2 linked regions of the Pseudophaeobacter arcticus DSM 23566 genome follow. The protein of the gene in region 1 interacts with the protein of each later gene in a pairwise test. Links are inferred from orthologs where the notes say so. Each region holds a gene or a part of one and is shown on either strand. Other genes may lie near its edges.

Region 1 (5,036 bases):
ACGTCAAGATCAGGCAGCGCCTCGGCCAAGGCAACACCTTCCGCCAAAGCGGGTTCAGCAGGGCGGCGCCCCTGATCAGATTTAATGTCCGGATGTAACACCCAGGCGCGGGTGCGGATCCTGTCGTGCTCCATCAAGAGGCGTCTTCACCCTCGTAAAGGCTGATCGGCTGCGCCGGCATGATAGTGGAGATCGCATGTTTATAGACCAGTTGGGACTGGCCATCACGACGCAACAGCACACAGAAATTATCAAACCAGGTGATGACACCCTGCAGTTTGACCCCGTTAATCAGGAAAATTGTCACTGGAACCTTGGTTTTGCGAACGTGATTGAGGAATGCATCCTGCAAATTCTGTCTGTCCGAAGCCATATTAATATCTCTCGCCTTTGTTCTTGCGGCACGCTGCGGACCAGCGTCCCATATTACTTACGACTATGGACGCAGATTTTGACAGTTTCCAGCCGAAAAACACCCAACACACACAGAGGTTTGCCACGATTGCCTAGCTGCGCCAGAAATTTGGAGACAAAAGCGCGATAATCGCCAATGTCTCAAGCCGCCCCAGCACCATGGCAAAGCAGAGGATCAGTTTTGCCGCAGGTGCCAGGCTGGTCAGCACAATAGGCGCATTGCCGGCAATTTCGGTCAGTGGCCCGGTGGTTGACAGCGCTGCAATGGCCAGGATCAGGGAATGTTCAAAATCGCTCCCGACGGCCGACAGCGCAATCGAGATCAGCGCCAGAGACAGGGCAAACAGCATAAAAAATATCCAAGCAACAAAGGCGCCATTCCTTTGTATCCGCTTATTGCCACTGCCCTCTCCGCTGACCGATGAAGGATGGACCAGACGCTCCATTTCGCGCATGCCATTCAGGTAAAGCGCATAGACACGCAGCAGTTTCACACCGCCGGCTGTGGTCGCCACGCCGCCGCCAATCACCGAAAGCCCCAGCAGGATCATGCCTGGGGTTTGCAGCCCGGACCATTCCCGCGTGGTTTGCCAATCGGCGCTTTCAAAACCGGTGGTCGACAAAAAGGACATGACGGTAAAAAGCCCGCCCCAAAAGGATCTGAGCGCCTGAACCGGCTCGCTATGGGCACCAACCTCGAAGGTTCTGAACCAATGCCACAGGATCAGCAAAAGCGGCATCCCAACAATAATCAGCAACCCGGTTCTGAATTCGGGGTCCTTGTCCAATCGACCAGAACCAACCGTGACGGTGTCATCAGAAAAGGTCAGGCGGGAGAGGGCAAAGAACATAAAAAGGAACATTACCATTTCGCCACCAATGCCACTGGCAGCATTTTCAACACCGCCGACGGCGGAAATACCGGAGGTGGCCAGGATCGACATCGCATGCCCCATCCCAACCAGAGGCGTCTCGCCGGTGATCATCAGCAAAATCCACAGCACGGTCGTAAGCCCGGCATAGACCGGACCAAGCGTCAGGGCGATCTCGATCAGGCGTCTTTTGGGATCGACATCCTGGATCTGCGAGTGCGCCGCGCTCCCACCGCCGGGTTCACCGCGGGCTGTCACCTCAAAGCCGCCCAGCGACAAGGGCGCCAGAACCGCAGAGGCCGAGATCCACATCAGCAACCCGCCCAGCCAGGCCACCATGGCGCGCCACAGATGGACACTGGGGGGCAGCCTGCCGGGATCTGCGTAGATATCAGCCCCGGTGGTGGTCACCGCGCTGACCATGTCAAAATAGGCGTTCAGGAAACTGGTGTTGCGCAGCGATTCCTGCACCGGAACCGCCAGAAACAGCGGTAAAATAACAAACGTCGCGAGCAGTGACAGCAGCTGCCCCGGCATGCCATAGCGCGGCACCCGGTTGCCCAGCGACAGCCCCGCCAGGGTGACCAGAAACAGCCCCAAAATACCGGTGTAGAAAAACGCCCGCGAGGTCTGGTGGTCATTCAGCGCCAGCGCATGGGCCGCCGGAACCCACATGGCCAGCGAGGCCACGCTCCAGATCAACAAAAACAGCGGCAGTCGCAGGATCCGGTTGGGTGTCTTGTTGCGGCGCCCCATCCTAGAAGTAGTCGATGGAGACCTGCATCAGACGCTCCACTTCGGGCACGTCATCCGCCATGGCAAAAAGTGCGATCACATCGCCGGTCTCGATCTTCAGCCCGCCAGTTGGGCGCAGCACCTTGCCGTTTTTACGCACGGCGCATACCAATACCCCCTCGGGGAAATCAATATCCCGGATTGCCTTACCGGCCATGGGAGAGGTGCCCATTACCTCAGCCTCGATGACTTCGGCCTCGGCATCGCCAATGCTATAGACCTGACGCACCCGGCCATAACGAATATGGCGCAGGATCGAGCTCACCGTGGTGGCGCGCGGGTTGATGAAAGCGTCAATGCCCAGGGGTTTCAACAGGGGCAACAGCGTTGGGTCGTTGATCAGAGCAATCACAAAGGGACAGCCCTCGGCCTTGGCCCGTACCGCGGCCAGCATATTGGTCTTGTCGTCATCGGTGACGGCCAGCATGGCATCAGCGCGGTCAATGCCCGCCTCGATCATCAGTGAGCGGTCCAAACCATCGCCGTTCAGCACGATGGTCCGCTCCAGCGCCTCGGCTGCATGTTCTGCACATTTGCGGCTTTTCTCGATCATCTTGGCGCGAATGCGACTGGTGCCACTTTCCAGTGCCTTGGCCACCTCCAGGCCGACATTGCCGCCGCCAACAATCACCACCCGGTCCTGGCGTTTCTCAACCTTGCCAAAGATTTCGATGGTACGGTCAACATCTTCGGCATGGGCAAACACATAGCAGCTATCGCCGACAAACAACTGATCGCCCGGATCCGGAGCAAACAGCGTCCCGTCGCGACGCACACCAACAACGATGGCCCGCAGCGTCGAGAACAGATCGGTGAGCTGGCGCAGCGGTGTATTCACCACCGGGCAGTCTTCGTCGATTTGAATGCCCAGCAGCTGGGCGTCGCCCTCCATAAAGATCTCGGTATCAAAGGCGGCCGGCGCCTGAAGCCGCTGCATCGCCGCAGCCGCCACTTCGCGTTCCGGGCTGATCACCACATCAATCGGCAGATGTTCGCGGCGATACAGATCCGAATAGATCGCAGTCAGATAGCTGCGCGCCCGAAGCCGCGCAATTTTGCGCTGGATCGAAAAAACCGAATGGGCCACCTGACAGGTGACCATATTGACCTCATCGGAATGGGTGGCGGCGATAATCATATCAGCGTCACGGGCCCCGGCCCGGTCCAACACATCCGGATAAGAGGCAAACCCAGCCACCCCCTGCACATCCAGCGTATCCGTCGCCCGGCGCACCAGCTCCGGGTTATTGTCGACAACGGTGACATCGTTTTGTTCCGCAGAGAGGTGGCGCGCAATCTGCCAGCCAACCTGACCTGCACCACAGATAATAACTTTCATGCCACTGTCCCTTGGCGCCATTTCGCCAGTTTTGAATGCCAGAAGCCATCTAGAGGGTCAAATCAATTGTAACTCTTGCCCAAATACGGCACCCCGCCCCTATGTCCCGATTTCACCTGGCCACTGCATTTTCTTTTGTCGTACTAGGGCTTGCTTCCTGCGGCCCCCTGCCGGTTTATTACCGCCCCGGCAATGATCAGACGCGGACCAACAGCGATACCCTGACCTGCAAGGTCGCGGCCCTGAAAGATGCCCCCGTGGCCAATCAGATCCGCCAACGCCCACCAGTCTATTATCCGGGACGGCAGTATTGTAACGCTGGCGGTTGCTGGACCGGACCCGGCTACTGGGTGGATGGCGGCACCTATACAGTGGATGTGAACCAGGGCCTGCGCAGCCAGCTAGAGCAACGCTGCATGGCGCAAAAAGGCTACCAGCACCTGGAATTGCCACGCTGCACCAAAGAGCAAATCGCCAAGCTGCAATCCTTGCCGGGACGCAATCGACGTGACGCTGGCCTATCGCAAGAATCCTGTGCAGTCCTGCAAAGCAATGGCACCACCGTTATTTTGCCACCGCTTTAAAGAACCATCTCTTTACGGCCCTGTCGCTTTGCAGCCCTGTCCTTTTGCAGCCCTGTCCCAGGTCGCAAAAGATCCCCCACGAGGTCCAGTCCCCAATACCCTCGGCGGTAGCGGGGCGGTAGCGGGGCGGTAGCGGGGAATGAGCTTGGGACAGTGTTGCAATCAGTCTCGGTCTGAGCAGTCTCGATTGCACTGGCCTCGATCTGACCGGCCCCCACCAAGCCTCAGACCATGTCGTCCTCCTTTTCCACATGGGCAATGCGCGCACCGGTCTTGTTGGAGGTCACAACCCCCAGCGATTTCAGCTTACGGTGCAAAGCGGAGCGTTCCATCCCGACAAAGGAGGCGGTGCGGCTGATATTGCCACCAAAGCGGTTGATCTGGGTCAGCAGGTATTCCCGTTCAAATGCTTCGCGGGCTTCGCGCAGCGGCAGGGTCGCCAGGGCACCGGACAAAACAACCCGGCCCTCTTCCACCACTTTTTCCTCTTCGCGCGGCAGATCCTTTGCCTCGATAGGACCGGTGCCATCGCCAAGAATCAGCACCCGTTCCACCATGTTCTTCAACTGGCGCACATTGCCGGGCCAGGTCATGGTCTGCATCAGCGCCACCGCTTCATCCGCCAAGGCGCGCAGTGGCAGTCCCTGGTTCTCATTGAACTGAGCGATAAAATACTCCGCCAACTGCGGGATATCCTCGCGTCGGTCCGCCAATGAGGGCACATTGATCGGCACCACATTCAAGCGGTGATACAGCTCCTGACGAAATCGATCTGCATTGATCTCTGCCTCAAGGTCCTTATTGGTGGCTGAGATGACGCGCAGATCAACCCGCACCTTGTCATTGCCTCCAACCCGTTGGAATTGTTGATCAACCAAAACGCGCAGGATCTTTGACTGGGTGCCCAGCGGCATATCCGCCACCTCATCGAAGAAGATCACGCCACCATGTGCCTGCTCCAACAGCCCCGGCTCTACGCCGCGCTCGGTGCTTTCCCGGCCAAACAGGACTTCCTCCATCCGGTCGGGTTCG
Region 2 (3,708 bases), 2.3 Mb from region 1 along the record:
GCGCAGATCTCGGTCATCAGCGGGGCCTGGGCGGTGCCGTTGTTTCGCTCAAACCAGAATTTTACCGAGCTGCGCCGCGAGGCGGCTCGGCTGCAACAGGTCGAGGCCAAATACCTGAACCTGCTGCGTGCTCAGGAAACCAAGGCACGGGTGCGGATTTGGACGATGGCCGAATTCATCGAAGCCCCGATGGAGCCTTTGCAGACCATTCTTGATGAGCTGGGCCCGCAGATGCCCAGGCATTTGAGCGAGGCCCCAACGATGGTGAACCTTGATGGCTTTGGCCAGTTCCTGCAAAACCTAAAGAACCAGGGGATGCACCCCTATCTGATGGGGGATTTCTCGGTAGAGCAGGGGCCGGTAAACATGCCAAAACCTCCCAGAAAACCCTATCTGGTGCGTAAATAGAATATGACAGCTTCTTTTGACTATTTCATTGTCTTTGCCGAAATGCGGACGGGGTCCAACTTTCTGGAAACCAATCTCAATGCCTTTGACGGGGTAACCTGTCATGGCGAGGCGTTTAACCCACATTTCATTGGCTATCCCAACAAGGACAATATTCTGGGGATCACCCAGGACATGCGAGAAGACAATCCAGGCTGCCTGATCTCGCAGATCAAGTCCGAAGCGGGGGTTCTCGGGGGGTTTCGCTACTTCCACGACCATGACCCACGGGTTCTGGATCTGGCGCTGGAGGATCCGCGCTGCGCCAAGGTGATCCTGACCCGAAATCCGCTGGACAGCTATGTTTCCTGGAAAATTGCCAAGGCCACAGGTCAGTGGAAACTGACCAATGTGAAACGTCGCAAAGAGGCTCTGGCGCAGTTTGACGGTGCTGAATTCGCCCGGCATGTAGAGGCGCTGCAGGATTTTCAGATCACCCTGCTGAACCGGCTGCAGAAATCCGGACAAACTGGCTTTTATCTGGCCTATGAGGATCTTCAGAATCTTGAGGTGATGAACGGCCTGGCGCGGTGGTTGGGAGTAGACTCACAGCTTGAGGCGCTGGATGACAGTTTGAAACGGCAAAACCCGGCGCCGGTTGTGTCAAAGGTCGAAAACCCAGCTGCGATGGCAGAGGCCCTGGCGGCAATGGACCGTTTCAACCTGAGCCGCACCCCCAATTTTGAACCCCGTAGGGGTCCGGCGGTACCGGGCTATGTTGCCGGGGTGGTGACACCGCTGCTGTATCTGCCCATCAGGGGCGGACCTGAGACGGAAGTGACAGCCTGGATGGCGGGGCTCGATAATGTGACGCCCGAGGGGCTGATCCAAAAAATGAACCAGAAGCAGCTGCGTCAGTGGAAGCGGGGAAACCCGGGGTTTCGCAGCTTTACCGTATTGCGGCATCCGGCAGCACGGGCGCATTCTGTGTTCTGTCGCAGGATTTTGCAAAAGGGCGGAAGCAGCTATGGTGGCATTCGCGAGACACTGCGACGCCAGTTTAAGCTGCCGCTGCCCAAGGATGGCCCGGATGGCAGCTATAGCAAGGCAGATCACTATGCGGGTTTCTCTCAGTTTCTGACCTTTTTGCAGGCCAATCTGGCTGGGCAAACTTCGGTGCGGGTGGATGCGGAATGGGCAAGCCAATCGCAGGCGCTGTCTGGGCTGGCAGAACTGGGCGCGCCAGACCTGGTGTTGCGCGAGGAAGAGTTGGCCGAGGCCCTGCCTGCTTTGGCGCAGAAGCTGGGCCGCGCCACGCCGCACCAGCCCAAGCCAGCTCCTGAGGATCACCCTTATCGTTTGGAGGATATCTGGGATGCAGCGCTGGAGAAGCAGGTGTCCTCTCTGTACCAACGTGACTACGTGATGTTTGGCTTTGCGCCATGGCAGGCCCAGGAGTCCCCGCGCTAGTCAGAGAGAAGTGCCACCCTGGCCCACCCTGGCCCAGCCATGTGGCGTTGAGGGGCTGACCCTTGGGGCTGAGGCGCTACCGGGTGCCAAAATCAAACTCCAAAATCAAACAGTGGTCGCCAGGGCAAAGGGGGAACTCCCGCGCCCGTTTGATGTTTTGCTGTGCAAAACATCAAAACAGCCTTGGGCGTGGCGCCGCCTGTCGGCGGCGCTGCAGCGTGGGACAACAGGGGTCAGGTGACATGACTGTTGTTCGCCTGACGGGACAGTGGCCAAAGGGGCGCGTGAAAACTCCAATGGAGATTTCACGCCGGGCCCAACCGGAAGGGATCTTTGAAAAAGATCTCCTGACGGGCGGGAGCACTTGGGGGAGGACCAAGCGCTGAAGCGCAGTTTTCAATAGGCTTACGGAAAAATCGCCCGAGGGGCGTGATCTCAGGCGGCCTGTACCGATTGCGCCTCGGTCAGGATCGTGAACAGCGTTGCCGGGTCGTGATTGGCGCGCAGCTTGGTGCAGAAACTTTGCTCCCGCAGTGTGCGTGACACCAAGGCTAGGGCCTTCAGGTGTTCTACCCCGGCGTCTTCGGGTGCAAAGAGAGAAAAGGCAATGTCCACCGGTTGGCGATCAACCGAATCAAAATCCAGGGGTTTTTCCAGAATCAAAAAGACACCGCACACCATATCGAGGCCGCTGAGCCGTGCATGGGGCAGGGCAACGCCGTGACCAACCCCGGTGGGGCCAAGGCTCTCCCGGTCCAGGAGAGCCTCCACAGTTGCTTGGGCGGACAGGCCATAGGCGGCCTGTGCCACCTCGGCGACTTCCTGAAACAGGCGCTTTTTGCTGGATACGGCTCCGATAACCCGGACAGCGCCCGGCTTAAGGATGCTTGAAATCTGCATAAGTCACCTGCTCCGTTCAGATGCCGTGGTTTGGCTTTCTACAGCCTATACCGTGGGATCGATCCAACCAATGTTGCCATCTTCCCGGCGGTATACCACGTTCACCCCGTTTTTGCTTTCATTACGGAATACCAGCACCGGGGCGCCTGCAAGCTCCATCTGCATCACCGCTTCACCAACAGAGAGGGATTGAATCCTGGTCTCCATCTCGGCAACGATGATTGGCTGCAGCGTGTCAGGCTCGGTCGCGGTATCCGCGTCATCAGAGGCGAGGATATAAGAGTTACCGCCGAGAATTTCAACCGGTTCGCTGCGATCGCGATGGTGATCTTTCAATCGGCGCTTGTAACGGCGTAGCTGTTTTTCCATCTTTTCGTTGCAGGCTTCAAAAGCAGCATAAATTTCAGTGGCATGCGCCTTGGCTTGCGCGGTCAACCCGGTCGAAAGATGGACCGTGGCTTCGCAAATATATTCATGCGCAGACTTGGAAAAGACGACAGTTGCATCAGTTGGGCGTTCTGCATATTTCGAGACGACAGTCCCCAGCTCGGTCTGAACATGGGTCTGCAGGGCTTCGCCAATGTCGATCTGTTTACCGGTGATTTTGTAACGCATGTGATCTCCTTCACAAATTTCCACCCAAAACACCCTCCGGGCCGGGCCCGCCGGGTTGTCGTCAGTTTTGGGTTAGGGGATTAGGCTGGGTGCAGGGTTGCAGCCCTTCGGGACTTGTTGCCAAGACCACGCGTCGGACTACCTCATGCTGTACTTTTGCCATGACTCAATTCGATGGCAAACCGGGCGGAGAGTCAATGGAGTTGCGGCATTTTGATGGTCGGAAATGTCCTTGGGTGGCAAAAAACGGCTGCTGGAAAAGCTATGCATTTGAGGCAAGTTTTGGGCGCAGGCAAATAGACCTCAGGTTAGCTGAGGATTACGAAATCCGGAAAT

What was found. The genes of interacting proteins can lie anywhere in the genome.
Region 2: the proteins of trkA (region 1) and ARCT_RS0122935 interact in binary tests that used the Escherichia coli proteins (3 or more experiments, as listed by UniProt). The link is inferred for Pseudophaeobacter arcticus DSM 23566 from one-to-one orthologs.

Annotation. Positions count from the first base shown.
Region 1 is NZ_KI421507.1:1,513,445-1,518,480, reverse strand. What follows is about bases 1,233-4,217. They hold trkA (Trk system potassium transporter TrkA), read right to left. Parts: upstream 3,421-4,217; coding sequence 2,044-3,420; downstream 1,233-2,043. Other genes in these bases: ARCT_RS0111255 (hypothetical protein), read left to right, coding at 3,522-4,004; ARCT_RS0111265 (TrkH family potassium uptake protein), read right to left, coding at 1,233-2,042. In the rest of the region: GTPase HflX, read right to left, coding at 1-134; RNA chaperone Hfq, read right to left, coding at 134-373; more of ARCT_RS0111265, read right to left, coding at 507-1,232; nitrogen assimilation response regulator NtrX, read right to left, coding at 4,229-5,036. UniProt on the Escherichia coli protein: Part of the constitutive potassium transport systems TrkG and TrkH. May regulate the transport activity of TrkG and TrkH systems. Binds to NAD(+) and NADH.
Region 2 is NZ_KI421507.1:3,812,462-3,816,169, forward strand. Bases 1,026-3,708 are described here. They hold ARCT_RS0122935 (PTS sugar transporter subunit IIA), read right to left. Parts: upstream 2,758-3,708; coding sequence 2,293-2,757; downstream 1,026-2,292. Other genes in these bases: ARCT_RS0122930 (sulfotransferase family 2 domain-containing protein), read left to right, coding at 1,026-1,857; hpf (ribosome hibernation-promoting factor, HPF/YfiA family), read right to left, coding at 2,803-3,372; lptB (LPS export ABC transporter ATP-binding protein), read right to left, coding at 3,692-3,708. In the rest of the region: ARCT_RS0122925 (DUF5927 domain-containing protein), read left to right, coding at 1-408; more of ARCT_RS0122930, read left to right, coding at 412-1,025. UniProt on the Escherichia coli protein: Seems to have a role in regulating nitrogen assimilation.